Chlorogloeopsis sp. ULAP01: one gene and its partner. The protein of the gene in region 2 interacts with the protein of the main gene of each other region in a pairwise test. Links are inferred from orthologs where the notes say so. Each region holds a gene or a part of one and is shown on either strand. Other genes may lie near its edges. The genes, in order: QUB80_RS08395 and ftsZ.

Evidence for each region.
Region 1: the proteins of ftsZ (region 2) and QUB80_RS08395 interact in binary tests that used the Escherichia coli proteins (3 or more experiments, as listed by UniProt). The link is inferred for Chlorogloeopsis sp. ULAP01 from one-to-one orthologs.

What each region holds. Positions count from the first base shown.
Region 1 is NZ_JAUDRH010000003.1:482,412-498,857, reverse strand. Bases 7,858-10,648 are described here. They hold QUB80_RS08395 (rod shape-determining protein), read right to left. Parts: upstream 9,862-10,648; coding sequence 8,854-9,861; downstream 7,858-8,853. Other genes in these bases: QUB80_RS08390 (single-stranded DNA-binding protein), read left to right, coding at 10,413-10,648; mreC (rod shape-determining protein MreC), read right to left, coding at 7,963-8,775. Outside these bases: acs (acetate--CoA ligase), read right to left, coding at 1-568; QUB80_RS08445 (hypothetical protein), read left to right, coding at 974-1,309; QUB80_RS08440 (hypothetical protein), read left to right, coding at 1,323-1,505; QUB80_RS08435 (hypothetical protein), read left to right, coding at 1,525-3,567; QUB80_RS08430 (OmpA/MotB family protein), read left to right, coding at 3,560-4,204; QUB80_RS08425 (hypothetical protein), read left to right, coding at 4,216-4,371; QUB80_RS08420 (hypothetical protein), read left to right, coding at 4,485-4,904; QUB80_RS08415 (hypothetical protein), read left to right, coding at 5,338-5,556; bifunctional diaminohydroxyphosphoribosylaminopyrimidine deaminase/5-amino-6-(5-phosphoribosylamino)uracil reductase RibD, read right to left, coding at 5,635-6,825; rod shape-determining protein MreD, read right to left, coding at 7,090-7,734; more of QUB80_RS08390, read left to right, coding at 10,649-10,775; QUB80_RS08385 (SIMPL domain-containing protein), read right to left, coding at 10,920-11,669; QUB80_RS08380 (EVE domain-containing protein), read left to right, coding at 11,931-12,338; QUB80_RS08375 (cation:proton antiporter), read left to right, coding at 12,445-13,947; QUB80_RS08370 (N-acetylmuramoyl-L-alanine amidase), read left to right, coding at 14,630-16,446. UniProt on the Escherichia coli protein: Forms membrane-associated dynamic filaments that are essential for cell shape determination. Acts by regulating cell wall synthesis and cell elongation, and thus cell shape.
Region 2 is NZ_JAUDRH010000004.1:114,409-130,881, reverse strand. Bases 7,311-10,128 are described here. They hold ftsZ (cell division protein FtsZ), read right to left. Parts: upstream 9,456-10,128; coding sequence 8,166-9,455; downstream 7,311-8,165. Other genes in these bases: gshB (glutathione synthase), read left to right, coding at 7,311-7,414. In the rest of the region: QUB80_RS09190 (hypothetical protein), read left to right, coding at 1-101; 7,8-didemethyl-8-hydroxy-5-deazariboflavin synthase subunit CofG, read left to right, coding at 175-1,170; QUB80_RS09175 (Uma2 family endonuclease), read right to left, coding at 1,773-2,402; GTPase HflX, read left to right, coding at 2,568-4,313; QUB80_RS09165 (hypothetical protein), read left to right, coding at 4,567-5,295; QUB80_RS09160 (hypothetical protein), read right to left, coding at 5,496-5,681; QUB80_RS09155 (hypothetical protein), read left to right, coding at 5,711-5,836; grxC (glutaredoxin 3), read left to right, coding at 6,043-6,315; more of gshB, read left to right, coding at 6,428-7,310; QUB80_RS09135 (cell division protein FtsQ/DivIB), read right to left, coding at 10,511-11,356; QUB80_RS09130 (hypothetical protein), read right to left, coding at 12,446-12,784; QUB80_RS09125 (photosystem II manganese-stabilizing polypeptide), read left to right, coding at 13,335-14,168; QUB80_RS09120 (hypothetical protein), read left to right, coding at 14,717-15,493; QUB80_RS09115 (DevA family ABC transporter ATP-binding protein), read right to left, coding at 15,582-16,316. UniProt on the Escherichia coli protein: Essential cell division protein that forms a contractile ring structure (Z ring) at the future cell division site. The regulation of the ring assembly controls the timing and the location of cell division.

The DNA of each region.
Region 1 (16,446 bases), on a different replicon or contig from region 2:
CTAATTTTGCTTGGGCATCGATGAGTCGATCTCGTAAAGCTTCGGCACTGAAACCACCAAAAACCACGCTATGAGGAGCGCCAATTCTGGCACAAGCAAGCATGGCAATAGCTGCTTCCGGAATCATCGGCATATAAATACCGACGCGATCGCCCTTTTTCACTCCTAGTTGTTTGAGTACATTGGCGAACTGACAGACTTCTCGATGTAGTTGGGCATAGGTGAGAGTGCGGGAGTCTCCTGGTTCTCCCTCCCAAATAATTGCAGCTTTATTTTTGCGCCATGTCGATAGGTGTCTGTCAAGACAGTTGTAAGAAATATTAATCTTGCCATCGACAAACCATTTTGCAAAGGGAGGTTGCCAGTCTAACACCTTGTCCCATTTTTGGAACCAATGCAACTCCTTTTGTGCTAGTTCTGCCCAGAATTGTTCTGGGTTGGCTTTAGCTTGGTTGTAAAGATGTTGGTAATCTTCCAGGCTTTTGATATGAGCGTTTTGAGAAAATTCTGGAGAGGGAGAAAATAAGCGTTTTTCTTGCAGGATTGATTCTATCGTTGGTTGAGACATAATCATTTTAATTGGTGTTGTTACTGGAAACTATTCTGTACGCAGATTTACCAGAAGTGTTTATATTCACTCTAGTTTTTAGTTTTTCGTTAAGAAGGGCAACAATTGCAAGGTTACTGAGTACAGATTCTTCAGCTCATACCATCAAAGCGGCTTATACCATTTTGGATAATGGAATTGGAAATCATCTTCTGTGTCAGGGTTAGGTGAATCAATCTGTCGCAATCATTGTTCAGATTGGTATTATATATTGCAAGATGAAAGTGGTATGCACTAAACTACCGTCATTCGTGCCACTAACTGTAGAAGCTAGTAATCTATCTTTAAACGACGTTCATCGACTTTAGAACGAGGCTATTTTTGGGAAAAATAAGATAGCCAATAATATAAAAAATTACAAATTAAATGGGTGAAATTAAGGAACTGTGGTGTCCACCTATTGAGCAGCTCGTTTGCGAGATTAAAGCTGTTAATCGGGCATGGAAGGCAGCTAGCGAACTATTTGGAGAAGGCTGTCCTTTATCTACTTCATCACGAGATTTGAAAACTTGTTTACAGGTGCGTTTGTTGCGATGTTATGCACCCAAGCAGGTTTATTTGGCTATCGACAAACGAGCAGATGGAGAAAAATTATACAGCTTATATCTCCGAGAACCTATAGAAAACTGGCGAGATGCAGATCATTTGCCAGTACGAGTAGCCAAAGAAGTTCTTAAGCATGAAGACAGTAAAAGGGACTAGGGACTGGGTACTCGTGACTGGGAATTGGGTGGAAAGCGGAAAAATTATGGAAGGGGCTTTAAACCCCTCCCAAATTTTGCAACCTCCCCCAGTACCCAGTACCGGGAGCGGCGTTCCTCCCCCACCTAAAGGTGGGCGATCAGTGGGGGACTCCTCGCCGCTACCTGTTGAAAAATTTGAAAAATGCGATCGCTAGTTAATATCAGGGGTGCAGTGTGGGATTAGCAAAAATTTGGGATATCGTTTGGCAGAACGAGCCATTTCATTGGGCAACTGCCGCAGTATTGATTGTTGCAGTCACAGTAGAACTGTACACGCTATTGGACTATTGGTATTCAGAGTGCGGCACAACAGAAGCTGGAATTACATTTTTGAGGAAATTGCACAGGAGGAATACAAATGCTCAATTTCCCCAACCTCCAAAGCAGATTAGCCTCTGGTTAAAAGAGTATTTAGGAACTGATGATTCAAGCCGACTTCGGCAATTAAATAGCAAGTTTGTACTTATAGAATATCCAGAAGTTTTAGCACGTCCAGTACCTCGTAGTTCACTACGCTTTGTCGCAACCTTATGCACTGCTATTGGTGTTTTGGGAACATTTTACGGTATTCAGGAAGGACTGCAAGGAATAAATCTGGATACAACAAGCTTTGAGCAGCTATTGCCTGCCATCAAGCAGCTACTAGCGGGAATGAAAACAGCTTTCTCCACTTCTTTGATGGGGCTTGGTTCTGGTAGCTTGTTTACCTTAGTTTTATTCGTGTGCGATTCACTACGGCAGAAACGACGTAATAGTTTACGTAAACGTTTGAATGCGATCGCTTTTTTTAAGACTGCCGACAACGAGATTAGTAAAGCAGCAGCAGAATTTAAGCGTGTAGCAGAAAACTTGAGCAACTTAAATCTACCTAGTGCTGAAGCGATTGGTCAAGCTGTAGGTAAAAGCATAGCAGAGAAATTTGTTGGGCTAAACCAACTTTCGTCTGAAGCAATTAGTTTAGCCGTAGGTGAGCAGATGCGATCGGTTATCCTACCAGGGCTAAAAACTATTTTTCAAGAGCAGAAAAAGCTGCGAGAACTCCAAGAAAATCAAAGGCAAAAAGTATTAGAAAACCTGATTAAAGATTTACGAGTTGAGGTACTCGAACCAATTGCTAATAGATTAGACAAAAGTGCAGAGTTAACACAACAAGCTTCCGAAGCTGTGCAGACTCTTCATAGGGAATTAGGCGGTATTTCCCAAAGTTTGGCAAAGTCCATTGACACAATTCAAAACTTTCAACAACAGACTTTAGGACAACTCGAAAGATTTGCTCAGAATTTAGGGCAAACGCTGAATCATTTTCAAACCGATACAAGAGGTGTTTTAGAACAAACAGCACAGCAAATAAATAGTGCAGTTGAACAAAGTATTCAGGGAATGACAGCCCAGCGTACAGCTTTTGAAGCAAGTGCAAATCAAGCGGCAATTACTTTTCAAGGAATTCGAGCAGAACTTGAAACAGCACTGAAACTACAGGCAGAAATACAACAGCAAATGCTTGAAGATACTAAGACTGGGATTATTAAAATTCTGAATCAAGCAAATGCAGATTTTGAACATCAAACTCACATTCTAAAAACTATTGGCAATCAAGCTTCTGGACTGATGAACGAGGCTAGCGAACATCTTCTTAATACCTTAGAAAACATCGACACAACACTAATTAACACCCGTCAAACAGTTGAGCAGGATTTGACAAAATTCCGAGAAGAATATCAAGCCAATCTTCAAAATTTCTTTGAACAACAAAATCACTTACTGGAGGGTACATTAGGCAAACAACGAAATGGGTTAGCTGAAGTAGTGACAAACCTCGATAACGTTTTTCAACAAGAATATCACAGACGTAACCAGTTAGCTCAAGAAATAGACCAAAGCATGACTACAATTAGTCAGACTACTGAAAGAGTTAGTGAACTCGCCACTGCTGTCGGACTAAATTCCAGCCAGAGGCTATTACAACTGCAAGAACTTGCTCGTAATATCGGTGAGCAAGTGCAGGGTGTAAGACAAGAATACAGTAAGCTAACAACAACTTTCCAAGAATCTTTAACAGCTTGGACAAATCACTTTGAAAACTCCCAAAACAACTTTTTCAAAGAAGCTGATACTGCTATGGCTAAGGTTTGCGGCAATTTACTACAGACAGCAGAAGTTTTGGTGGCAGCTAGAAATAACGGTGACATCAGTAATGGAAAAAAGTATCATGAATGATTTCATCAGAGACAAAATTGAATCAGAAATTACCGATGATGATGATGCAAACACTTATCTGTCTATTGGCGATTTGATGTCTGGTTTATTGATGTTTTTTGTACTACTTTTTATTACTGTAATCCTCCAAAGAGACGAACCAAAACGGGTAGTCATAGGCAATGTTGTCGGACAGATTAAAAGCAACAATATTGACGTCAAAGTCAATCCAGAAAGCGGAGATGTGAGCATTAGAGAAGCAATTCTTTTTTCTAAAGGTAGTGCCGAACTCAAACCAGAGGGCAAGGAATTTCTACGCCGTTTTATTCCTATTTATAGCAGTGTAATTTTCTCCAAACCTGAATTTGAAAAGGAAATTAGCCGCGTAGTTATAGAAGGACATACTAGTTCAGAAGGAGATTATAAAACCAATCTAGAACTAAGCTTACAACGTTCAGCATCAGTTACTAGATATATCTTTTATGAAATAAGTTTTCCTACCAAAACCCGTTTAAGTCAAAAAATTTTAGCAGCCGGGCGTGGCGAAATAGAAGCAGAACAGCGCTTTGATAACCCTAGCGATCGCAAAGTACTTTTCCGCTTTCAGTTTCGTAGCAATGATTTAACTGGAAAAACTCATTCAAATCTGTCTTTATAAGAGAAAAAGTGATGAACTTTCAGTTTCATACTCCTTTTTTGTCTAATTCTAATCAGTATCATCCTGATAATCTGATTACTCTTACTAGCAATCTACCAGATCCAACAATATCTGTACGAACTGTTGATGAAGTTCTAAAAGCAATTGAACAAGGTAAAGTGATGTAAACGAGTTGGAATGGGTTTGCTGTATCCATGCCAAAGCATAGTGGGATGATGAACACCCTCACTGCTGCTGGGAAACATCACAAATTGCTATCGGATATGAGCTTAAAGGAGATGTGGATTTACTAGAAGATGATGGTAGCGAACTTACAGAAGTCTGCATATTCGGTTTTAGTGAGTGGCTGGTAGTGGAATTTTTTCGCGGAATAGGCAGTGAGATGCGCTTGTTTCCTAATAATGACAGAAATCAGCAGATTCTTTTTGGTGAATCTAAGCTAACTGTCAAGCAAATTCGTTGTCTCGATGGTGATAAGCACGATCATATGTATCTTTGGCAGCCTAATTGCCGCAATTGGCTTGAGAAAAAGGGTATTTACCCAAATCTAGGTACAGAATCATCCAGAAACCCAACTCAAGATAAATTACTTGAACGCAAAAGGAAACTTCAGCAGTGGCAAACTGAAATCGCAAAGTTGGAACAAGAAGCAAAAGCTTACTGTAACAAAATTGGTTTCTTCATCTCATGTCAGAATTAAACTTTATTTATACAGAATGTTCAATTCGGTGATTCCAAGTTATGAAGGCAATTTCCCAGTTACTAGAAGTTAGGCGATCGCCTCTAGGAATTTACAACTACAAAAAAAACCGCAATAATTCAATATATAACTAGCTATAAATTAAGTAGCTTTCATGAACTGCTTACAGTAATAACGAATGAAAAAACTTTCTTCCCTACCTGCGCTCTTGCGCGGAACGACTTCTGCCCTCTGCCTTTTGCCATCTGCCTTCTAATTAGATTAATTTCTGTTACAGAAGCGCTGCAATATCACTATTCTTAATCTTCATCAAGTTATAAGTCCGTTTATTAAGTTTTTAATAACACTTATGTCAGGTTGTACGTTAATGCCGGAACTTTGAAATTAAATTGTGTATCCTGAAAACAACTGATGATGATTATATGGAGGTCTGATGACTCCCACGATTATGCGTCAACTTTGGTCTATTGTTGAAACGACTCAAACAAAGACGCTGTTGCAATTGGATGATGCTAGCTTAGTACAGTGGTTAGTTAAACAAACTACAAAACAAGCTTCACTGGATTGCCAAGAAACCGATTTTCTCTGTATTTACATTCAATCTCGGTTATCCCTCATCCGTGATCTTGCTCATGAACGCCAGTACTCATGACAACAAAACATATAGGCGATCAATTCTTAGTCAATAGTTTACAGTCCAAGCACAAAACTATTGACTATTAACCATAGATTATTGTCTTAAAGGTAAATAACCTTCTATTAAACAATCTGCACCCACCACACGCACCTGTACACCTTCCAAAGACAAAGCCTCAGTCATAGTGGTAAAACCCAACTCTCCTACAGGCGTAGGAGCATTACTGCCACCAATAATTTTTGGAGCAATGAATGCTAAAACTTTTTGCACTGCTCCTTGAGCGATCGCACTAGCTGCTAAGGTACCACCACACTCCCACAGCACACTACAAAAACCTCGCTCATACAAATAAGCCATTGCTCTATCTGGTGTGAGTGGCGAAAATTCTACTACCTCTACTCCTTGTTTAAGCAATAGTTCCCGAAAAGCAGGATTCGCTCCTACTTCTGTCAACACTAAAGTCGGAGCCTCTTTTGTTTGCCATAGGTTAGCTTGTTCTGGCAATTTCAAGCTACGGCTCATCACCACTCGTAGTGGATTATGTGCTTCCTGCTGATGGCTTGTTAAACGCGGATTATCAAGTCTAACTGTATTTCCACCGACAATTACAGCATCGCAAGCAGCCCGCAATTGATGCACAACTCCACGGGCTTGCTGATTAGTTACCCAAGCACTATGACCATTAGTAGTAGCAATTTTGCCATCTAAGGTCATAGCATATTTCAAAATTCCCAACGGTCGTTTATAGAGAATACGATGGATAAAACCTTCATTCAGCTTGCGACAGTCTGCTTCTTCGACTCCGACTAATACTTCTATTCCAGCTGCACGTAAGCGGGTAATACCTCCACCAGCTACCAGTGGATTGGGATCAACCATACCCACTACTACTTTTGCTACCCCAGCAGCAATCAAAGCTTCCGAACATGGAGGAGTACGCCCATAATGATTGCAAGGTTCGAGATTTACATAGACAGTTGCCCCACAAGCATTTGTACCTGCTGCTTTGAGAGCAAAAACTTCTGCATGCGGCTCACCCGCACGAGGATGAAATCCTTCCCCAACAATTTCTCCATCTTTGACAACAACTGCCCCTACCAATGGATTTGGGGAAGTACGCCCTAAAGCACGACGAGCAAGTTCTAAACATCGCTGCATCATCGCTCGATCAAAGTCGCTTCCCACCTTCTGTTGTTGTTGCGAATCCGATTTCGCTGTCGAACTCACTAAAAGTGAATTGGATAGGGATATATCTGCTTGAGCAACCACTGGAGAATTATCCATAATTTTTAGCGATACAGGGATTAAGGATTAGGAAATAGTTGGTTGTGAATTGCTAATTGTTAATGGCTCATAGTTATTAGCTATCAGCTACTAACCATTAACATCTAGCTCCCAGTTTTTTAAATCTAGCCTTAATCCATCTTGCCAAAGGTTGCCAAAATTCCAGAAAAAATTAGTACTGATTCTATTCTGTACTCTCCATCATCGTAAGCTAAAATTTATAGTATAAAAATACACTCATTAATCAAACTCTTAACAACTAGTTTAAGATTGTTGCTGTGCTAATTTCAGCCGTTGCCACCAACGATTGAGGGGAAAATAAACCACAGGAGCCCAGAGACTACTGACAATAGCAGAAGCAAGAGCAACCTTTTGATAGTAAGTCCAAATATGTACTGAATTGCGATCGCCCATCAATACCAATTGGCAGGCAAAGATAGTTTCTGCCAGTACTGCCATTCCAAAGACAATTAAAGCAATCGAAATAAAGTCTTCTTGAATAAAACGCTGCTTTTGTAGCAAAGCTGTGAGAAAACCCACCATTCCAAGACTTAAGACATGAGTAGGATCGGGTGATGTCATTGCATCTTGAAGTAATCCCAAAACTATACCTGCTAATGCTCCTTGAATAATTGTACGCTTAACACTCCAAGCCACTACCCAAATTAATAGCCAGTTCGGCCCTATTCCCAATAATTCCATACCAATAAAGCGGGTGGGTAGCATCAGCAAGCACAAGAGTGCAGATCCAAAAATCACAATCCAATTTACCAGCTGTCGGAGGTTGGGATGCCAACGAGATAGGGGTTTAATGGAAATTATTGATTTTTGCGATCGCCTAGCACTTCCTTTGGAGAATCGCAATTTTGGCTTTTTCTGCCTGCTACCTCGAAATGCAGGAATTTTCATTAAATTTCTATGTATAAATTACAAAACATATAGACAAAAATCTTCTTCTGCCTTCTTACCTGAAAATAGGGAACAGGTGACAGGTTACAAAGAAGAGAAATTTCATACTTTGTTGTGAACTATAGTTCATAGGAATGTGACTTGAAAGCAGTTTAACTGGTGGTGCTGCCACCGTTGTGAATGGAACAAAAGAGTCAAATCCTATTTCTTCCTTCTGCCCTCTAACTTCTAATTAAATTTTCGTGACTGTTGATTCGCTGATGAAGAACCCTCCAGATGTTCGCTTTCCGGCTTCGGGTATACACTTACCCAATCTAAAGAACGTATCGACGGAAACAGTTCCACTTTTGCTACAGATGCCGGAAGTTTCTTAACATCTAAAGACTTTATTCGTCCTACTGGCAATCCAGATGGAAACTTTTGACTATAAGTAGATGTCACAATTACATCTCCGGGTTTAGCATTTGGAACTTTCTCATAAAACTCTAGTACTGCATCTGCCGACAAATCACCCCGCAAAACTCCCTTAGCTCCGGTGCGGCTAACATTTACACCAACTTTACTCTTGAGATCGCTGATTAATAGTATGCGGCTAGTATGGGGAGTCACAGTCTCTACCAAACCTACCAACCCACCTTCAGCCTTCACAATGAAGCCTTCTTGAATTCCGGCTTGACTACCACGATTGAGGATTACTTGTTGCCACCAGTTGTCGGCACTACGCCCTACCACCCTTGCTGGAACAGGGCGCGATGAAAGAGGTTCTTTCTCGATATATTTCAATAATTCTTTAAGCTTTTTATTTTGATTTTCTAACTCTACTATCCGGGTTTCTAGTTCCACAACTCTGGCATTCTTAATCCGTTCTTCTGGTGGTTGTCCAGGCTGCAAAATTTGAAACTGACGGCTAAAACCTTGATAAATTTCCAGTAACAATCCTCCTTGGGTGTGTCGAACTAACCAAGCACCACCGAGCAATAAAGCGATTAGTCCAACTTGTAACCCTTTATGTTCCCACCATCGACCACGTAATGTAAACATATATACCCTTATATTTTTATTTTAGTTAAAAATATTGGATTCTATAAAGAATCCAATATTTGAAAGTACTTATGATGACTACATATTGCGGGAACGAGCACTGAAAACTCGTTCTAGCTGCTTGAAATTTTCTAACACACGACCTGTACCTAAAACCACACAACATAGTGGATCAGCTGCAACGTGTGTTACAATTCCTGTTTCATGACTAATTAACGTATCTACTCCTTTAAGCAATGCACCGCCACCAGCGAGCATGATACCTCGGTCAATAATATCTGCTGCCAATTCTGGTGGTGTACGTTCCAAAGTTCGCTTTACCGCATCAATAATTACTGATAGCGGTTCTGCCATACTTTCGCGAATTTCTGGCCCTTTAATGGTGACAGTTCGTGGTAAACCAGAAAGTAAATGTAAGCCTCTGACTTCCATCATCGCATCATCATCATCATGAGTTGGATAGGCAGAACCGAGGCGAATCTTAATATCTTCAGCAGTACGTTCTCCAATCACCAGGTTATGAACTTTCTTCAAGTACTGCACAATTGAGTCTGTCAGTTCATCTCCAGCCACGCGTACTGATTCGCTAAGTACTGTACCTTGGAGACTCAGTACCGCTACTTCTGTAGTACCACCGCCAATATCAACAATCATGTTGCCAGTGGGGTCAGCTACAGGTAAACCCGCGCCAATTGCTGCTGCCACAGGCTCATCAATTAAAAAAACTTCTCTAGCACCTGCTTGAGTGGCAGCATCCATCACAGCCCGCCGTTCTACCCCTGTTACTCCACTCGGAATACCAATCACAATCCGGGGCATCACCAGCGATTTACCCTCATTGACACGCTGAATAAAGCTTTTGAGCATAATCTCGGCTGTATCGAAATCTGCGATTACACCATCGCGCAAGGGGCGGAGGGCAATCACATTTTCCGGTGTTCGACCGAGCATTTTTTTGGCTTCTTCTCCTACCGCCAGTGCTATCTTTTCATTTTGATCGATGGCAACTACCGATGGTTCTTGGAGAACAATGCCTTTACCAGATACATAAACGAGGGTATTAGCGGTACCGAGGTCGATACCCATATCTCGCGATAAGGAAAACTTACTGAAAAGGCCCACGCGTCTTATTGCCCCCTATTTTCGATACTTTTGACTATTACCGTGAGACAGAATCGTGCAGGATTCTATTACTTTTTTTGACCTGAGTCTAGCAAAGTACGTGATTCTACTAAATTCATTTAGGAATCTTAGTCCAATCCCAGGCTTATACCTTTTTATATTCTTTAACTACTGGAGTATATCCGTATGGTTTTGTATTTGTGAAAGAGTAAATTTTACCATTTCCATACGTAATTATAATTGTTTATTATTTAACAGTCAGTCTCTAAGTTGAAAATAGGGACTAGGGGAGCCAACACCGTGCGGAGGCTCCGCTCCGTTAAGGCGACTGGCGTGCTAGGGGAGCCAGCGCGTTGCTTTGGTTCCCAAAGTTGTAGCGACTGGCGTGCTAGGGACTAGAGAAAAGAGATTTTCATACCCTAGTTGTGTGATTTATCACATGAGCGTCTAGCTTGAGAATTCGCTATGATGAAATTCAGAATAAATAAGTACGTCTGTACTGAAAGGTAACGCACATGAGCATTAATATTGTCACCTTGATTGGTCGTGTAGGTACCGACCCCGATATAAAGTATTTTGAATCTGGAAGTGTAAAGTGTAAGTTAACACTAGCAGTCAACCGCCGAACTAGAGATGGCGATCATACTGATTGGTTCAATTTGGAATTATGGGGAAAAACTGCACAGGTAGCGGGTGATTATGTGCGCAAAGGCAAACAAATTGCCGTCAAAGGTTCTTTGAAGTTTGAATCTTGGAACGATCGCAACACAGGTGCGCTCCGTTCTACACCAGTAATTCTGGTAGATCAACTCGAACTACTCGGTTCTAAGCGGGATACAGAAGCAGAGACAATGGATAGTAATCCGGAACATTTTTAGAAACTGGGTACTGGGTACTGGTGATAGGGGATTGGGTATTGGGCTTTGAGTTTAAAGTAAAAAGTAAAAAGGTAAAAGATTCTTTTCTTTTTTGCCTTTTATCTTTTATCTTCTGTTCCCTAGTCCCTAGTCCCCAGTCCCTAGTTAATAACTAATTTGCAACGTCACTGATGCTTCTACCTGTTGTTCGCCACCTTCTACAGGAGTAGAGGCATCCTGTGCTAACTTACCAGCTTCAGCACGCAATAGGGGACGTGGCGGTGGTGGTGGCGCACTTGCTCCATTGATTTGAATACTAACTACTTCTTTGCGTTGAAAACCCAAGGTACCAAAAACCGCATCAGCTTGCTGTTGCGCTTCTTGGGTAGCTTCTTTGAGTGCTTGTTTTTGAGCTTGAGCGATCGCTTCGTCAGTGGCAACAAAACTAATGCTGCTAATTTGCGTTGCACCTGCTTTGACGGCTTCATCTAATAAAGTGCCAGCTTGCTCGGTGGCAATGCGAAAACTCACGGTATTAGTAGCAACGTAACCAGTCAGGCGCTGCACATTATCTTTGTAGCTATAAACTGGATTAAGAGTGATGCCAGTGGTTTGCAATTTCTGCACGTTACGACTTTTCAGCAGTGCCACCACGGCTTTTGATCTGCGCGCAGTTTCCTGCTGTGCCTCTTGCGCTGTTTTAGTTTGAACCTCCACACCCAAAACAACTTGAGCTAGTGTTGCAGGTATTGATTCTACTCCACGACCAGTGACTGTTAAAGTTCTAAACATTTTCTCTTTCTCTTGCGCCCAGATAGGTTGGGCAAAAGTAACATATACAAGCAAAGCCAAAGGTACAGTTTTCCAAAGGTTCCTAGTCAATAACCGAGAACCCGATAGAGTAGATTTATTCATTTGAGATATCACTCCTCGAAAAAATAATTATTTGGTTGTTAATTGCTAATTGTTAATTGTTCATTGCCATTAGCCATTAGCTATTAACCACTAACCAATGTACGAGCAGGTTTTTACCAAAATCTCTCTGATTGACGAAATATTTACATCTGCGCCTACACTGTAATGTGTTTCTACTTTGGCACTTAAATATCAAGTAGCTAGAACGGTTACATTTTTAGAAACCTAGAAAATTACACCCAAACTTTTGGAGATGCTTTCATGGCGTATTGGTTGCTGAAAACTGAACCACACGAGTATTCCTATTCAGACTTAGAACGTGATGGTACTACAGTTTGGAATGGAGTGAACAACAACCTAGCCCTCAAGCATCTACGTACAATGACGATTGGCGATCTGGTACTAATTTATCACACAGGCAATGAACGACAAGTTATGGGCTTGGCAGAGGTAATAAGTCAACCTTACCCCGATCCAGCATTGAACGACGCCAAGCGAGTAGTTGTAGATTTGCGAGTAGTGCGAAAAGTACCTCAACCTGTTACCCTGACTCAAATTAAACAAGATACCAGCTTTGAAAACTTTGACTTGTTGCGTTTGCCTAGATTATCTGTAGTCCCAGTATCAGAGTTTCACTGGCAACGCCTTCTACAATTATCAGATAACTAGTAACTCAAGAGTTATTAGTTTGAGACACATGACAAAAGACAGATATTTGCTGGACAAATGACAAAAGACAAAAAGCCGAAGCTCAACAGCTTGTAAATTAGAAGGAATGATTTCTATAGAATCAATGCAGTTTTTAGGTGCAACTAACTTTTCTTTACCTTTGTTGGCAACGACAGCCGAAACAGCAGATAGTTCGCTGGTAGTGGCAGCAGTGCTGCTGAGTTTAGTCGTAGTTTATTTGGCTAGCAAACTCGGAGGAGAACTATCAAACCGCTTTGGTTTGCCGCCTGTATTAGGTGAATTAGTAGGTGGTGTAGTTGTCGGTGTATCTGTCTTACATTTGTTGGTGTTTCCTGAAGCAGGGGCAGATAGTTCTAGTTCTTTAATTATTTCTTTTTTGGAAACTACTGCCGGTTTAAGTCCTGATGCAGCCGATGCCGTGTTTGCAGCCCAATCGGAGGTAATTTCCGTTTTGGCAGAACTGGGTGTAATCATCCTGCTGTTTGAAATTGGTTTAGAGTCGAACTTAAAAGATTTGATGGAGGTGGGCATCCAAGCCGCCATTGTGGCAGTGGTTGGGGTGGTTGTACCCTTTACTGCTGGCACAGCAGGATTAATGATTTTGTTTGGTATCCCAGCAGTGCCGGCGATTTTTGCTGGGGCGGCGTTAACTGCCACAAGTATTGGTATCACTTCTAAGGTGCTATCAGAACTGGGACGTTTAAATTCCAAAGAAGGGCAAATTATTCTTGGTGCTGCGGTTATTGATGACGTATTGGGAATTATCGTTCTAGCAGTAGTAGCAAGCTTGGCTAAAGATGGCACAGTAGATGTAGGCAAAGTTGTTTATTTGATGATCAGCGCCAGTGCTTTTCTTGTGGGTGCGATCGCACTGGGTAATATTTTCAATAAGAGCTTTGTCGCGATCGTTAATAAATTGAAAACACGGGGTGAACTGATCATACCAGCATTCATTTTTGCCTTTGTTATGGCATATATTGCCGCCGTAATTCAGCTAGAAGCGATTTTAGGGGCTTTTGCAGCAGGTTTAGTTCTCGAAGAAACAGATAAGCGCAAAGAACTACAAAAGCAGATTATTCCCATTGCCGATATGCTGGTGCCGATTTTCTTTGTCACTGTTGGAGCCAAAACTGACTTGGGTGTTTTAAATCCAGCAATTCCCAGCAACCGAGAAGGTTTAATCATGGCTGGTTTCCTCATTGGAGTAGCAATCTTCGGTAAAGTTGTCACAGGGTTAAGCGTATTTGGTCAATCCCAAATTAATCGTTTGGCAATTGGTGTGGGAATGATTCCACGGGGTGAAGTCGGATTGGTATTTCTTGGTATAGGATCAAACATAGGCATTCTCTCAAAACCACTGGAGGCAGCCATTATCATGATGGTTATCCTCACAACGTTTTTAGCCCCTCCTTGGTTGCGGTTTGTGTTTCCTGAACCAACAACTGCGCTTGCAGACTCAGACCAATTAGTCTTAAATAGTTCCTCTCAAACTGCCTTAGCCATAGAATCACCTGGTACAAATATGTCAACATCAGATGATGGCAAGGCTTCTGAACCTAGCCCCAATTCTTCGGAGGGCAATAAATAAATAGAATCTCTGAGTACAGACGCACTTAAGTGCGTTTGTACTTGAACGATAATTAAAGCTATGAGTAACTTCTACTATGAAACTGTTGAGAATCTTGCGATAGTATTCGGAAACTTCTATCCTTCGTACTCCGTCGCCTGTAATTGGATCTTTTGAGGAGATTTTCTTAATTACTACCAATATTACTAATGTTATTTGTTCCCATACCTAATTTATTTCCTCAGTTCTGATTTAGCGATTTTTCAAGCGCTTGAAAATTAGTCTTTACAAGTTTTAGCTCATCAGTTAACAAATGCTCAATTTAATCACTAATTGAATCAAAAACTAACAGTCAAAAAATCAAAGGATTATTTGCAAAATAAAGTATATTTTGATGTATTTGACTGCTATTGTTAATTTTGGTTATTTTTTGTTGGTGTAATCTAATGCTCATTGCAAACTAAATTCCCATACCTTTGTGGCAAAGTGAGCGGTAGAATCAATGCTAAAATTGCACACCATTGGCTTTAACTTTAATATGGTCGCAAAATTAACCATACAACAACAAAAGTTATGCCAATGCCAGCGACAAATTAGCTTAAATTACTCATTAAAGCGAAAAGTTGATGGTGACTACCTGAGGATTTACCAACACTTGTGATAAATTAACTGCTCCCTTAAATGCGACTCAGGAGAAAGCACTGTGAAAATACACTGGTTGATACCTGGTACTGTTTTAAGTATCTCCCTGTTATCGTCGCCTGCTGATGCAGCGAACCTGCAATCTTGGCGTTTTGATGCCGATCGAAATCAGTTGGAAATTAACACTGATGGGGCTGTTCAACCCACCGCACAATTGATTTTCAATCCGACACGCTTGGTGATTGATTTGCCAGGGATTAAGTTTGGACGTCCACAGCTTGTCCAAAATGTCGGTGGCGCAATTCGCGCTGTCCGAGTTGGACAATTTGACCCCCAAATCACGCGGGTTGTAGTCGAACTCAATCCCGGTTATACTCTTGACCCCCAAAAGGTAAAATTTGAGGGTATCAGTGCCAGTCGTTGGCGAGTGCAATTACCAAAGCCAGAACGTGAAGCAGCAGCACCACTAGCAAACAGAAATCTTTACAGTGTAGTAACTACAGAATCTCCCAATCCATCTGGGGAAAAGGAGACGATCGCCAAAACAACAGAAGCTGCAACTCAAATTGAAAACTTCCTAGCTACAGGAGATGGGTTTTTTATCCGTACTAGTGGCAGTGGTAAACCAGGAGTCAAAGTCAAACGCAGCGATGATCGCACCAATATTTACCTAGACATTTCTGATGCGGCTTTGTCACCAAATCTGGCGCGACGCGAGCTGCCAATTAATCGCTATGGTGTCAGTGATGTTCAACTTACACAGTTGGATACTTCAAAACCCACTGTTCGCCTAACAATGCGGGTAAATAGAAATAGCCCTGATTGGCGAGTCATACCTAGCGGTAGTAATGGTTTGGTAGTATTACCTCGTGGTGGAGTTAGTAGATTGCCTGCCAGTAGCACTTCTCGCCTTCCCAGACAAGAAGAGCAATCAAACTCTACCCCAACTAATCCATCTCCTCGCTCTTTGGAAACAGACTCGCCAGCCACTATTGAATCTGTGGAGTTGACTGGCAATGGTACACAGTTACTAATTAAAGGCGATCGCTCTTTATCTGCTACCAGTGGCTGGGATAGATCCTCGCTCATGTACCGGATCACTGTTAATAATGCTCGCCTCGCTTCTACAGTCAAAGGCCCTACATTAAACGACAGTAGCCCACTGCTGCGAATACGCCTGCGACAGCAAAATCCCAACACTGTCGCTATTTTTATTCAGCCTGCGGCAGGAGTGCAAATTAGGCAACTCAACCGACTCAACAGCCCTCTTTTGGCTTTAGAATTACAACGTTCATCAGGACGAATTCTACCTCCGATTGGCCGCTCACCTAGTCGGGTTACACCTCCGGTTGCTTTACCTCCCCTACCAAAACCCAATCCACGACCAATGTCAGAGGGTCAAGTTCCACCAAAACCCCGCCCTGCTGCACCCCCACGCCGAGCTGTCAATGGGCGAGTGGTAGTCCTGATTGATCCGGGGCATGGCGGTAAAGACGCAGGTGCGATCGGTATTGGGGGAACGCGAGAAAAAGATATCATCCTACCGATTAGTAAAAAGCTGGCGCAAATCTTACAACAAAATGGCGTGCAAGTTGTACTCACACGGAATTCTGACTATTTCGTCACCTTACCGGGAAGAGTCGCGATGGCAGAGCGCGCCAATGCTGATGTCTTTGTTAGTATACACGCCAATTCCGTGGGTTTAGGTCGTCCGGATGTGAATGGTTTGGAAACGTATTATTACGATACAGGTAATAGGCTAGCTCGCATTGTCCACAATAGCATTCTTAGAAGTGTCAATATCAGAGATCGGGGAGTCCGCAAAGCCAGATTCTATGTCCTCCGGAAAAGTTCTATGCCTTCCATTCTTGTAGAGAC
Region 2 (16,473 bases):
AGGGAGAACAGAAAGAATTAGTAGAGGCGATCGCAAAAATTAGCGACTTGAAAATCAAAAATATTTTATCTCGCTATTCGTTACAAACAATTCAAAAATAATTATTGAGTATAAAAGCTAAGACTGTAGTATTAACTCTTTTTATGCTTTACTGTGGTTAGCAGTACTATTTCCATGCTAAATACTCATTCCCCCTTAGTTACTTATAGTCCTGCTTACACAATCGTTCCTACTTACGAATGTTTTAACCGATGTACCTATTGTAACTTTCGCAGCGAATCGGGTCAAAGTCCTTGGATAACAATAGCAGCAGCAGAAAGTATTCTTCAATCACTTCAGCACCAAAAAATCTGTGAAATTTTAATACTCAGTGGTGAAGTACATCCCCATTCATCGCAGCGTCAAGCGTGGTGTGAGCGGATTTATAAATTGTGCGAATTAGCACTATCATTTGGTTTTTTGCCACATACAAATGCGGGGCCATTGAGTTTTGCGGAAATGCAAAAGCTCAAGAATGTAAACGTTTCTATGGGGTTAATGTTAGAACAGTTAACCCCAGAACTACTTAAAAGCGTGCATAAATTCGCACCAAGTAAAAAGCCAGAAGTCAGACTGCAACAATTAGAATGGGCGGGAGAATTACAGATTCCGTTTACAACAGGTTTGTTATTGGGAATTGGAGAAACTGAAGCTGATTGGTGGGAGACATTAGTAGCGATCGCCAATCTCCACCACCGTTACCATCACATCCAAGAAGTCATCCTCCAACCTCATAGCCCCGGAAATCAGCAAACTTTTGACGCACCACCCTTTGATCCCCATCAACTACCAGAAGTAATTTTTCAGGCACGTCAAATTTTACCCTCAGATATTACTATCCAAATACCGCCAAACTTAGTCAAAGATGAGTGCTGGTTAATCGCTTGTGTAGAAGCAGGCGCAAGAGACTTAGGCGGAATCGGGCCAAAAGATGAAGTGAATCCCGATTATCCTCATCTTCAAAAGCAGGAATTGAGAGAAATTTTACAGCCTGCGGGGTGGGAGTTAGTGCCAAGGCTGCCAGTATATCCGCAGTTTGATAGCTGGTTGTCGGAGGAGTTACAAACAGCAGTGAAGCAGTGGCGGAAACCTCACCCCCAGCCCCTCTCCTTACCAAGGAGAGGGGAGTAGGAATTATTCTTTTCGGTGATAGTTATTTTGTTCATTGCTATTACAAACTTGTGAACGAGGATTAGAACCTCTTTAATGAGGATGAGAACCTCGCTGGCGAGTATTTGAGCTTCGTTAGCGAGTGTTAGAACCTCCTGAGTGAGTATTTGAGCTTCATTAGTGAGTATCAGAATCTCGTAAACGAGTAATTGAGCTTGATTAATGAGTGTTAGAACTTCATTCATGAGTACTTGAGGTTCATGAATCAGTATTTGAACTTCATTCAATAGTATTGAAGCTTAGTTAACGAGTATTTGAATCTCGTTAGCCACCTTTAATTCAAGGAGTTCCCGACTTTAAAGAAGCTGTGGCGAAACTTTCATGAACTTGCTGTAACCTTACAAACTGAGGTAAATCTTCCATTGAATCTTTGTATTCTTCTAAACACAACTCCAAAACTTCTTTGAGATTTTCCTTAAGCTCATCTAAAGTAGCACCCTAAGTATGAGCGCCTGGGATTCCAGGTACAATACCAACATATAATTTTGTTTCAGCATCCCATTCAATATAAGCTGTAAAAATTTTCATAATTAGCTACCTAAAACTGAAAAACTTTCTCTTACTTAAATCTGTTCTCTCACCCAATTCCGAAAATGTCGCGTCATCTCCATCACCCCAACTCTTTGACTTTCCTCTAAAAATTGCGGAATTTCAATTAAAGGTAAATTTGCAAAAGTTGGTGAATGACTGCACTCTACATATTGCCCTTGTTGCAGTTGATATATTCGCAGCACACCTTCGTCGTAGTGCCAAAGTTCTGTAATACATAAAGAAGCATAAACTTGAAATTTATCCAAAGAAGAACTGGTCAAATCTATTTCTACTACTAAATCAGGTGGTGGATCGCTATTCAAGTCAATTTCAAACTTATTCCTCATCTCTGCTTCATTTTGGATATAGTAGCTGCTATCTGGTTCCGTACCACGCCGCAAATCTTCCCGTTTTAGAGTTGTCGAACCTGTAGGAAAAATTTCTAAATTCAACTCTTCCCCCAGCACAAAAATTAAGCGCTCAACTAAACATTTCCAATATTCGTGAGGCAAGAGTGGAGTCATGATTTCTAACGTACCTTGGTCATAGGTAAGTCGAGAGGCTCGCTCCTCTCCCATTTCAGCTAGCATGGTTTCAAAGGTCTGCCAGCTGATGTTTCTCAATACAACCCTTTGTGCCGAAGGAGTGCGTGTAGTTACCATAGCTCTATAGGGTGCAGGGCTTGATTACAAAATAGCGTTAAATCTTGATGATGGGAACAATTATCCATAACGCATCCGCCATTAGTAAGAGTTTTGACACAAAAACAGTATTGTAAAATATAAAAAGTAGGATTCGAGGAACCAGTTTACTGGTAGAAGACGCTTATCGAGACTATCTTCGGTAATCTTCAGGGTTTAAAGTCTAGCCAGCTTAAGCAACTACAGCGGCTGTATCACCAGCGCATTCCGGGCGATCGCATCACAACGTCTGAGTTTGCCCAGCGTTTGGCAGCAATCAGTACTGAAATCAATCAGCCTGTATGTGCCTACCTCAATCGTCGTGGACAAGTTATCCGCGTGGGGGTAGGCACTGTGCGTCAAACGCAAATCCCACCATTAGAATTGCCCCGTTACGGTGCAGAACGACTTAGCGGTATCCGTTGTATCGCCACTCAACTCAAGCCAGATTCACCCAGTGAAGCGGCATTGACAGCGATGGCACTACAGCGTCTCGATGCTCTAGTTGTACTCAACATTACCGGAACAGGATTTCAAAAGCGGGGTGGTGGAGTAACAGGTTACGTCAAAGAAGCTTTTTTGGCACACCTCATACCCCAAGAATCTCGCGTCCTGATCACCAGTCCATCTTCTGCCAAGTTAGAGGCAAGTAAAGTCCAATCTCCTAATTGGAGCGTGTCGCCACCCATGAGTTTGGATGTGCTCTCGCAGCAGGATTTTATCGAAATGGTGGAAGGGCTGGAAGAAGAATTCCAGCGTGAGTTTGTTGCCCAAGAAGTAAGTAGCGATCGCGATCGCGTTGTCATCATCGGGGTAATGACTGATGACATGAGCGCCCAACAATTCCAAGACACTTTGGCGGAATTGGCACGATTAGTAGACACTGCTGGCGGAGAGGTGTTGCAGACTCTCTGGCAGAAGCGATCGCGCATTCATCCCCAAACGGTTGTCGGGGAAGGAAAAGTGCAAGAAATAGCCCTCACCGCCCAAACCTTGGGAGCTAATCTTATTGTCTTTGATCGCGATCTTTCACCTTCCCAAGCTCGTAACCTAGAAACTCAAATCGGTATCCGAGTAGTTGATCGCACTGAAGTAATTTTAGATATTTTTGCCCAACGTGCTCAGTCCCGTGCAGGTAAGCTGCAAGTAGAACTGGCACAGTTGGAATATATGCTGCCACGACTGGCGGGTAGAGGTCAGGCAATGTCCCGACTTGGTGGTGGTATTGGTACTCGTGGTCCTGGCGAAACTAAACTAGAAACTGAACGACGTGCCATTGGACGTCGTATTTCCCGCTTACAGCAAGAAGTTAACCAACTACAAGCCCATCGAGATCGGTTACGCCAGCGACGGCAACATCGAGAAATTCCCTCAGTGGCGATCGTTGGTTATACCAATGCTGGCAAGTCTACTTTGCTGAATGCTCTCACTAACGCCGAGGTTTACACAGCCGATCAGCTGTTTGCTACCCTCGATCCAACCACACGCCGCTTAGTGGTTCCCCATGCAGCAACTGAACAACCCCAAGAAATTCTAGTAACAGATACAGTAGGGTTCATCCACGAACTACCTGCATCTCTGATGGATGCCTTCCGCGCCACTTTAGAGGAAGTTACAGAAGCTGATGCCTTATTGCATCTGGTAGATTTATCTCATCCAGCGTGGTTAAGTCACATTCGCTCTGTGAGGGAAATCTTGGCACAAATGCCAGTAACACCAGGTCCCGCAGTCGTCGCTTTTAATAAGATTGACCAAGTAGACAGCGATACCCTCGCTCAAGCACGAGAAGAGTTTCCTTTAGGGGTGTTTCTTTCTGCGCGTCAACGTTTGGGCTTAGAAACCTTACGTCAGCGCTTAGGTCAACTAGTTCAGTACGCGGTAGATTATAGGTAAATAAATTAACAATTTTTCTTCCATCTCTAAATTTAATTACTCAGTAGCAATACTGAGTTTTTTAATATTATGAAGCCAAAAAAAAAGTGTTTTTAAATCTAAAACTGTATTATAGACAACTTCTATATCAGTACTTAGGATTGGATAAGACTCATTCATAGGGTGCTTTTAACATCAACTGGGTAGCGATTTATTACATTCTCTTTTTTACTTATTGAGTCTCACCATTGTGTTTTCTAAGTGCTGAATTAACATGAAAAATTTCTTTTCAATGTCGGCAGTACCATCCTTTTTGGCTGCTACTACCGTTGTATTAGCTGCCGCTATCTTTGCTCCTGCCAATGCCGCTTCTTTGTCTTTTACCATCGATGACTTCACAGGTTATGATACTAGAGTGAAGTTTACCTTGGACGATCAAATAGCAGGAGCGGGTAAAGTCCAATTTAAAGTAGATTATCTGGCGACTGGCAGCAACACCATCGCCGATATACGCGGTATTTTCTTCAACATTTTGGACGACTCGCTTCTTAGCGGTATGCAAGTCACAGGTACGGATGTAACAGCCAGTAAATTTGGCCCTGCTGGGACAATTACCTCTGTTGGCAGTAGTAGCAACAATCTTAATGGCAGTGGTAATCAGAAGAATTTCTTTGATGCTGGGGTAGAAATAGGTAAGGAAGGTATTGGGGGAAATAAAGGCGACATTCAATCAACCACTTTTACCTTATCTCACATATCAAAAGCTTTAACTCTGGCTCAGTTTTCTGAGCAAAATTTTGGAGTGCGTCTGATGAGTGTAGGCTCTGGAAATAGTCGTGAAGGAAGTAGCAAACTCAAAGGCACAGCCCCTTACTATACTCCTCCTCCACCCCCCCCTAAGAAGGTACCCGAACATAGTACAACCGTTGCTCTCGGTTTATTTGCTGCCACAGGTACTTGGCAACTGATGAAGAAAAAGAAACAGTTTATTTCTCAGACTTAAACAACACTATTCAATTTACATTGACCTTGATGATAGAGGCTTAGGAGTGTATCAGCACTTTTAAGCCTATTTTTTTAGAACAGGGTATAGGGAACAGGGAACAGGGAATAGAGGACAGGGGGACAAACAGACAAGGGGAAAAGGGGACAAGGAGAGTGGAAGCTGAGGAAGCTGGGGGGCAGGGGAGATGGGGAGAACTACTAACTACTAACCACTGTACGGGCGGGTTTAGAAGATAAATTATCAGTTTGAACGGCAAGATTATCCATAAAACCCGCACGGCAGTCGCACTCGACGCGCTTAACCCGACGCCAGGTGACGCCAGTCGCTACAACGTGCTTAACCCGACGCCAGGTGCTACAACGCGGGGAACCCGCGCAACGCACTGGCTCCGCAAGGGCGCACTGGCTCCTTTATGCCGGGGAACCCTTACTTTCGCTTATCCACTACTCTGCGAGAAGCCGGACTACGTCCGTCTACGTGTCTACGCCAGTCGCTACAAGTCGGCACTAGACGCGTTCGCCGTCAGGCGTTGCGTTAGCTAGCGGCTACCCTCCGGGTAGCCGCTAGGGCGCGCTGGCTCACCACCGCACTGGCTCCGCAAGGGCGCGCTGCCTCCCCTACTAACAAATGACAAATGACCAATGACAAATCCCTCCCAACACCGTTGATAAAAATAGGATAAAGTCCCCACAGCTAACGACAACATTCTAAAATTAAGAATTATTACGCTCAATTGAGGAAGTTATGGCTGCTAAAGTAGAAATTTACACTTGGAGTACTTGCCCGTTTTGTATCCGTGCCAAAAGCTTGTTGAAGAAAAAAGGAGTTGAATTCATCGAATATGGTATCGATGGAAATGAGGCAGCGCGGAATAAAATGGCTCAAAGAGCAAATGGAAGGCGTTCTCTACCACAAATATTTATCAATGATCGTCACGTTGGTGGTTGTGACGATATTTATGCTTTAGATGCTCAAGGTAAGCTAGATCAGCTACTTGCTTCTAGCAATAGTGTTTAGGATTGCAAGAGTCGCGATCGGGTTTTTCTGCAAAAGCGATCGCCAAGAAGCTAAATCATCAAGGGATAATTAAAAGTGATCTTGGAAGTTGCTGGCAATTGAGGCAGAAAGCGTGAAACTGGCTTTTATTATCGACCCCATCTCTACTCTTGACCCATGCCATGATACCAGCGTTGCCTTGATGGAAGCAGCGCACATTATGGGACACGAAGTTTGGATTGCCCCAATTAACTCGTTAAGTGTTGTAGAAGGTAAAGCTTGGGCAATCTTAGAACGTGTTGAGCTTGTGCCTATAGAACTAGTAGAAGGACGCTGGGTGGCGGCAAACCCTTGGTACAAGTTGAGTGATCGCACATTTCTTTGTCTGGAAACAATGGATGCCGTGTTTATGCGGACAGATCCACCAGTTACAGTTCCCTACCTCTATGCCACTTATATTCTGGACTACATAGATCAAAACAAAACTTTGGTGATTAATAATCCCAGTGGGATTCGAGCGGCAAACGAAAAAATGTATGCCCTTCAGTTTAGTAAAGTAATTCCAGAAACTATCGTTACGGCAGATAAGCAGATTATTCGGCAATTTGTGGAAGCCAAAGGGACGGCGGTTCTTAAACCTCTGGGTAACAAAGCTGGCGAAGGAATTTTAATTTTGCAACCGAGCGATCGCAACTTCAACTCTATGATCGAACTTAGTACTCTCCAAGGTCGGGTACCTATTATGGTGCAAGAGTTTATACCAGATGCCAAAGAAGGAGATAAGCGAATCATTCTACTCAATGGCGAACCGATTGGTGCCGTTAACCGTCTTTCAGCTGCTGGTGAATTTCGCAACAATATGGCTACTGGTGGCACAGTCGCCAAAACCGTCATTACTCAAAAAGAACATGAGATTTGCTTGGAATTAGCCGCAACTTTACGTCAAGATGGGTTAATTTTTGTCGGAATCGACGTTATTGGTGGCTATCTAACCGAAGTTAACGTTACAAGTCCCACAGGAGTACGCGAAATTGACCGACTGGATGGCACTCGTCTTGGTCATGAAGTGATTAAATGGATTGAGCAGGCTCTACACAGTCGAAATAGAAAATTAAAATAATTTATATTTGATTCTTGCTTGTCATTCTTTGCGTATGGATACCAATTTACGTATAAAACTGAAACTTACCTGCGCAAACTCTATCAGTTAGCTGCTCTAAATTGCTGACCAGAAAATTACTATCAACTCATAGTCGGTTGACTCCCTGGTTTTCTACGGTCAGCCTTCTTTATTTAATGCTTGACACAAAATTACAATCATGTTTATCTTAGCTACTTTGCTAAAAGTGGGCTTTGTTTTGCTAGGGTTACATCTACATAATTTCTTTTGACCTAACAAAAGTTAATCAGTGACAACAGATTGAAATTTACAGCGTCAATAAACGCTGCAATTTAGCCCATCTGGTAGGAAATGACTTAGTCTTTAAAGATGACAAAATTAATGTCTATTCAGATTAAGAACTGTGCCGATTCCAACAATAGACAGGCATCGTTGAAAACATAGACTATGTACATATAGGAATCTCGCCTTCATGGTTGGGTAAAATTTCCCCTACTCAGACAAGTGATTATGGGGCTAGAAGAGAAACTTCATTGTCAAAACTGTCCTTGCTTGTTGTACCAAAAGAACTAGCAATATCCAATTAAGTGAACTTTTGTCCAATAATTTTGGTATGTTTGCAGCCGAGAAAAATTTTGCCAGCAATTGACAACTGAGGGATGGCACTAAGTAGCTTATCCCTGCCCCTGGTAAAAAAAATGATATTTTAATAGAATGGCTATAAGCTAGCAAAAAAGCAGTTATTAACAACTTAATTGCGTGGCGGTCGTCGATTTCGCAAAAAGTCAGGAATATCCAAAATTGATTTTTCTTTCGGCTCTGGAACTTGAGTAGGAGGATTAGCTGCTGGAGGTTGTGGCATTGGGCGTCTTGATTGTGGGGGTTGTACTACCCGATTTTGGGTGACGTTTGGTTGTTGTGCTGTTTGCACTTCACCTGTAAATCCAGTCGCAATGACAGTCAGTCTAACTTCGCCTTGAAGCCTATCGTCAATCACTGCTCCAAAGATAATATTGGCGTTCGGATCAACAACTTCATAGATGGTTTCTGCTGCTGCGTTTACCTCATGAAGAGTCAAGTCACTACCACCAGTAATATTAAAGACGACACCTCTGGCTCCCTCAATTGAACTTTCAAGTAATGGTGAAGATATCGCAGCGATCGCTGCTTCCCTAGCTCTCGATTTTCCAGAACCAATTCCGATCCCCATCAGAGCCGATCCCGCATCTGCCATCACTGCTCGTACATCTGCAAAGTCAACGTTGATCAAACCGGGGATCGTGATGATATCAGAGATGCCTTGCACACCTTGCCGCAGCACATCATCTGCGTAACGAAAAGCCTCCTGCATGGGTGTTTGTTCTGGGATCACTTCTAAAAGCTTGTTGTTAGGGATAATAATCAATGTATCTACACGACTTTTCAGCCCTTCAATACCTTGCTCTGCTTGACTAGTGCGACGACGTCCTTCAAAAATAAATGGACGTGTTACCACACCAACAGTGAGAGCACCCATTTCTTTTGCTACTTCCGCCACAATTGGTGCTGCACCAGTTCCAGTTCCACCCCCCATGCCAGCAGTGATAAAAACTAAGTCTGCACCTTCTAAAGCGGTTGCAATCTCATCGCGCGACTCCTCAGCAGCTTTTTGCCCGATAGCAGGATTACCACCTGCTCCTAAACCACGAGTAAGTTTCTGCCCAATTTGTAAGCGACTCGGAGCTGCTGCCAGAGTTAAAGCTTGGGCATCGGTGTTAATAGACCAAAACTCTACTCCAGAAACATCAGAAGCGATCATGCGATTAACGGCATTGCTACCACCACCACCAACACCAATCACTTTGATATTGGCAACTCGGCCTGGAACAATATCACCGATTCGGGTATCTTCGTTAGGAATCTTCTTGCTGTCATTGTTTTGCCCAAAGTTCAACCCTGAGTGATTAAAGGGATTAGCAGAGTTTACTGCCAGCGAGAAAGCAGACTGTCCTGGAGACTGAGAGTTTCTATAGGTAAGCCCTTGGTTATTATCAAGTGTCATTGGATTCACAAAGGTAGATAAACGACTTTTTAAGGTGTTATTCACCTAAGAGTCAACTATAGTTTGACGTTGCCACAATCTGTAGCATTGTTCTTTCTTGTTCTCACTAATTCCAACCCTTTCAGGATTGGAGGCGCGAAAATTTACTATGAGATCAGTGAGCAAGGCACCTGTTTGCCCAGCTAATTCTAGAGAAGTATACCCATATTTACCTGAAATTGACCTGTATAACTTCCGCCGGCCATTAACATCTTCACTGCTTTTTTGCTGATTTTGCCCGGTATGCCTTCGGTAATTCCAATAACATCTCCTTGTTGCTACTGGTAATTTACACGGCCCATTAATTTTACAGTAGTTAATTTTGTTTTTTTCTTTACTCACAATAATTACTAGTGTTTTTGTATAAAGTATTGAGAAATTAACTAAACCAAGAGCTATTACAAAGTAATTATTTATTGCTTTTGATAGCTTTTAAATTTTACCCGTAATATTTTCGTTTCTCTTTATACACTTTTCACAGTAAAAAGTATTTCAGTACGTAATAACTACTTATATTACTTGTAAATATATATTACTTGCTAAAACACGCCAAGACACATCTTGCCTGTCTTAATAATATGTTCAATTGGATTCCTCAATCAGGAGGATAGCAACTTAAAAATACAGAAATTTTTTTATTTTTACCTACCCTTCAACTAAAAAAACAAAAAACTAATTCGATTTGGTATTTATCACCCGGTTAATTGAGCTTTGATTAGCTTTACTTACACCTAAACTTAGCTAAACACATACCTTAAATACTCCTGTAGGTTCTCTACATAAATTGAAAAAGTGCATAAAGTTGCACGTTCTCATTTAGGTTTTGGGGCATAAACAACAAGAGCTTTTTTGGTAAAATTAGAGATATTTTGTGATGATTCTTCACTATTCTAATTAGAAGTTGGTGCTGATTATTGCATGGAGTGCTATACAAGCAAAATTAATAAATAAGATTTATCAGCATAAAACTTCTTTATTAATTAGAAGTCTTTTCTACATTAAAAATACAAATGTTTTTAGGGAGTCCTGGAATTAATTTTTCTTTGAGTTTGGTTCATTTGTACTATAGGATGATCTGGGTTTTTCAAATCTATATAATCTATTTGATTGGGACTGAGTTGTAAGGGTAAATGGCGCATCTGAGCTAGTAATTTGATTTGTTCAGGTAACCGGGAACTAGGAACACCGAAATGTACCTTACCTATTTCTGTTTTCAAAATTAAATTCGTTGGATCTTGCCAATCAATCTCTATTACTTTTACAGCAGATTGACTTACAGCGAGATATAGTTCAGCCCAGTAAGAACGGTAGTGTTCTGGCGAGCCAATGACTTTTAAAGACGGTACTTTCACTGTGGAATTGAGTGAAGTAAATTGTTCTAAAGGCATGACTACTCCATGAGCATCTAGTAAACTCACAGATAATTTTTTGTTGTCATTAGTATTTTTTGCCTGTTCTCGATGCATTTGAGCAACTGCCACAGGTATTCTTTCGTGAATTTGCACTACTAATCCGGGAGGAAAAAGACGACGAGTTACGATCGCCTGTGCGATAGTCGGTTGCTGCTGCAATGAAGATGCAATTCGAGATGGTTGGATTCGCCACAAAGACTGAGGATAAGAGAGCTTCAAAAAAGACTCTACAGTCTCATCCGAAAGTAATTGATTACCCGAAATTACTATGTCATCGGGATTTTTGAGAACCCAAATTGGTTGAAGCGTTACCCACAGCAAACTACTTGCCAAACCAGTAACGGCGAGAGATCGCCAAATAGCTTGAAAAATTTTTGCTTGCCGCTTTTGACGTAGTTTCTTACGCCGCCCGGCTAGAACTTTACGAGAAACTGATACTATACCAGCCATTCAAACCTCTTCCACACTTTATTGCAAATTCCAAATTGTTTATTATGCTCCTGTTATTCAGTAATCGCAGCAAACCTGTCTGCCGAGGGAGAGATGTCTTTCTCAAAATTTGTTTTGATGTAGTAACACTTTACAGCAACCAAACAAGGATTGTGGTACCAAGATTCTTCACTATTCAAGTTTGCGGTGTTTATTCTAAATTGAATTTAGCCTCATTGCTGTAGGGCAATAGCCATAGTTCCACAGAACGGCCATACCTCAAGTATTGACAAATCAGATGGGATTGATGACGACTACCCTCTAACAGGCAAATTTAGGGAAGTGCGACACCAATTATACTCTGATTTAAAATTTGTCAAGTAAGTGCTAACCACAACAAAATACTTAGCAGAAACTTACTAAGTATAAATTACAACAAGATATTATATGTTGTATTTACGGCACTACAATGAAAGATTTATATCGGTTTATAAAAGTTCATAATACAATTTGATTTTTAAAATAGTTACTTTTATATCAAAAAATTACTTAACGAGTCATCATTATACATTTTTAGCTACTTTTGTAGCAATGGTAACCTCAAATTGTTGTTTTTGTTGATTTTACACTTAAAACTGAAAATGAAGTCATAGGCTTGCGATTGATAAAATTTCAAGCAGTAGATCAGATATAAATATACTGTATTTAGTCAAAAGATACATTTTTTGGATCAGTATGAGATTGAGCTTATAGTAACTAACTTAAAAAACAAGTATTTTTTGCAACAAACAATTCTGAAAAATGCGTGTTTTTGTGAAAACAAGTTGTATATAAAAATACTTAAATTTAAATCTTAACACTAAATTTGTGACGCTTTTTCCTAACATAGACTTATAACTAGACTTTTACTAGCAACTGTCCACAGAGAGAATAAAAATATTTATTTCTCTATTGAGAGTTTCCTGTTTTCGATAGCTTGCTAGTACGTGGTTGCAACTGGGTAAGTAATAATCTTTAGCGCAACCGCAATATTGAAAAGCGCGATCGCACACTTTGTGATGGTGTTACCACCCAGCGCGAAATTGAAAAGTAAAAATGAGAAAAACTATACTATTCGTTGATTCTGTCGCTTCCCCACTCCTCTTGTTGGGCTACTTCTTGTGGCAAATTTGTTAAAAATTCTTGCAGCCTCATTCGCTCGATATAAGGCCATCCACCTTCAGACTCAATATCCTTTAGGAGTGAGTAAAGTGCCTGACGATTGTTAGGTAAACTTTCTTGAAAAGCTCCATCCCGAATCTCTCGGTGTAGTTGTTCCAACTGCCGCAGTAAAGCTAAAAGAGCTATGGTATCCCCTTGACAAAATAGCACTGCATTATGTACTTCCGTTGCAATATCTTGCAGCTTGCCAAATAATTTCTCTGGCTCAAAAATTCTGCCGTTTTTCATGCCACCTTATGTAAATGAGGTCTAAATAAATTTACCGAAGATTTTTTACTTTCTTTTGTTCACCATTGAACCTATTTTTGTCAAAGCAGACTAAAACCGCATTTGTACTTACAGCCCATTACTCCGATTGATGAGCAAGAGTGGATTATGTTTGGTAGAGTTATTAATTAGCTCAATGCGATCCCAGCATTCTTGACAAATATTAGAGCGCTTTGATTTTGAGTTAAAAAAAATCGTATGATCTGGCTGATCTCCCCATAACAAAATGGGTTGTATATAGTGGCGACACATACGTCACGCAGAACGACAAAGGTTATACCACAAAGGTAAACCTACTAGCAGCACTTACGGACATCTGGAAACTGTCCAAAAAAGTTGTAGCAACGGCAATTATAGCTGTTCTCAGCTTGAGGAAAGCATTCGGAAGTCTATGCTTGTATCCTCCTTCGAGGTATATGTTCGCGTCTTGTGTATGCTGGGGCGTACTCATTCATACGCCCAAACGAAAACCATTAGATATTCATTTTTGATTTTGACACTGAGGTTGACCATGAGGTTTCGCGCTGTAATTGTTGCACTCTTGGCTTTATGCTTGGGAGTACTAACTGCTTGTAGTGAAGGCCCTGCTGCTGGTAGTACAGATTTACTTACTTACGACCAAATCAAAGGCACTGGCTTGGCTAACAAGTGTCCTCAACTAACAGAAACAAGTCGCGGCTCCATTCCTATTGATGCCGGGCAGTCTTACATCATAAAAGAACTTTGTTTAGAACCTACTCAATTCTTTGTGAAAGGAGAACCAACTAATAAACGGCAAAAACCACAATATATTGCTGGCAAACTATTGACTCGTAAAACCTACTCACTCGATCAGATTCAAGGTGATCTGAAAGTGAACTCAGACGGTAGTCTCACCTTTGTGGAAAAAGATGGCTTTGACTTCCAGGCTGCTACCGTCAAGTTACCTGGTGGTGAAATGGTACCTTTCTTGTTTACAGTCAAAGGTTTGGTTGCTCAATCACAACCTGGTATGACTAGCATTAATACTTCCACTGATTTTGAAGGTTCTTTCAGAGTGCCTTCGTACCGTGGTGCGACTTTCCTCGATCCTAAAGGACGTGGTGTTGCCAGTGGTTATGATAACGCTGTAGCTCTTCCTGCCCAATCTGATGAGGAAGAACTCCTTCGCGCCAATGTCAAGCGTGCTGATGTGCTTGAAGGCAAGATTTCCCTGTCTATAGCTAAAGTAGATAATGCTACTGGTGAAATTGCAGGTACTTTTGAGAGCGAACAGCCCTCTGATACCGATTTAGGCGCTGACGAGCCAGAGGAAGTCAAAGTTCGTGGCATTTTCTATGCTCGCGTTGAACCAGCTCGTGCCTAATTTTCTTTGAGTGTGGCAACTTACTGCTACTCAAGACTGTATTTGTCACTTTAGGAGCGATCGCTCGCTACCCCCCATCTTTCCTTCCAAAATTTTACTTGCAAGGAAGACAAGGGGTAGCTTTTTAGTTTTGAGCCATTGTCATCTGGTGATTAGGGATTGGGTATTGGGAAGAAGAGGACACGTTAAGCTCATCCCCCGACTGAAGTCTGGGGGATGAAAGCGGGCCGAAGTGAATTGGGAATTGGGCATTGGCCAATGCATGAATGCCCTTTGCCCCTTGCCCCAAGACGACGGACGACGGTTCCTCCCGTTCCTTGAAGGGGCGGGCTTCCCCGTCGTCTTTTGGTGACACGGAGAAAGATTTTCCCCTTGTCCCCTTGCACCAGGTGCGCCTTATCCTCTTTAAGCGTCCCTAGTCCCCTGTCACCTATCCCCTATTCCCTAGCCTCCACCCACAACTCTGGAAAAATAGCATTGATACCGCAAAAACAGATGGGAGATTTGGGCATCCTAAAACAGAAGCCCAGTATTTTTATGTACTCGCCATGTCAGCTTTTACATCTATTGCCCAATATCCTGGAACAAAGGCTAAAAATATTTCTCAGCAAGTTGCCGCAAGTGAATCACAATTACCGCCAATATTGGTAGCAACCAGTGGAGGTTTAGCCTTGCTTGTGATTGGTTTAATTATCTTTGGCAATATCAAGATCAATAAGCTAAAGAAAAAAATTAAATTTGAACAATTTCGGACACGGGAAATAGAGAAAAAGTTTAAATTAGCTTTGGAAACAATCCGCAAAATGGAGACTAATCCCGATTTAATCAACTCACGGGAATTTAACCTAGATTATCTGCGAATGCGGATGTCAGAGGAGGTATTTCATTTTGCCATTGTTAATCAAATTAAAATCAAAATTAAAGACAAAATTTCTCAAGCACTGCGCCCCAATCAGGCTCAACAAGGGGTAGTGGGTATTGCCAGTAATGCCGGAAGACAGGTGGATGAAATGTTTGATGTTGAGTATGAGACTGGCAATGTACCTAATATTACGAAGCGAGTCTTGTTTCGTGTTCAAATCCGATTAATGAAGCTACCAACCCAACCTACTTCCGCCACAATTAGCCAAATTATTGACTGTATTGAAACTTACCTCAGTCCTATAGATGAGGAAGATAATTGGCAACCGACGATTCAAGGCAGAGTTGCCTATATGCATTGGGATCAAAAGGCTAAACCCACTCCTTTGCTAGTACTAGAGCAATCGAATGAAGGTGTGAATGTGACTTTCCGCACTAGCCGTCAACCAAACTCTCTAAAATAGCAAAAGCTGCAATCTAAAAAATTACTGAAACTCTTACTAATGACTACTGACGACCTTAACTAGTTTACTTTGATTTAACCGAGTCTATTTATGAATTATTTTTTCTGACTCTTGACTCGTAACTTTCTATCGTACTATTTGATTGACGAACTAAAATACCATCTTCCATTTCTACAATGCGATCGGCGATATCCAAAATTCGGTTATCGTGAGTTACCAACAAGATAGAAGTTCCTTTTTCTTTCGCAAGATGCTGCATGATTTCCACAACATCTCGTCCTGATTGTTTATCTAAAGCTGCTGTCGGTTCGTCCGCTAAAACTAATGGAGGATTATTTACCAAAGCGCGAGCGATCGCAATTCTTTGCTTTTGTCCGCCAGAAAGACTGTCAGGATAGTAGTTAACCCGTGGCCCTAAACCAACTGATCTCAGAATTGCTTCTGCTTTAGCAATAGCTTCTTGTTGAGAAATATATTTATTTAGTTCTACCGCCATTTGTACGTTTTGCCTAGCGGTTAAAAACTCTAATAAGTTATGAGCTTGAAAAATATAACCAATATTACGCCGCAGGCTAACTAGTTTGGCTTGACTAGCTCTATACAGTTCTTCACCTAGAAATTTTAAACTACCTTCTTGTACAGATCTTAAACCACCAATTAAGCTGAGTAGAGTAGTCTTTCCTGAACCTGATGGCCCTGTCATAATGACAATCTCCCCTGAATAAATATCCAGGTTTATATCAAATAAAATTTGTCTTCTCAATGCACCTTTACCATAGTAATGATTGAGATGTTTAATGGAAATTACAGGTTCTCTTTTCATAGATAGTATTTAGTGGATAGTTGATAGTAGTTATTAGGAGTGTATGGATGATTTTCTGTTTTCGCTAATAATTTATTCTCTAAACACACCTATATACTTTCACAAAAATTCCAATCCGTTATCATTAACTAAAAATAAAATTTTTCATAATTCATAA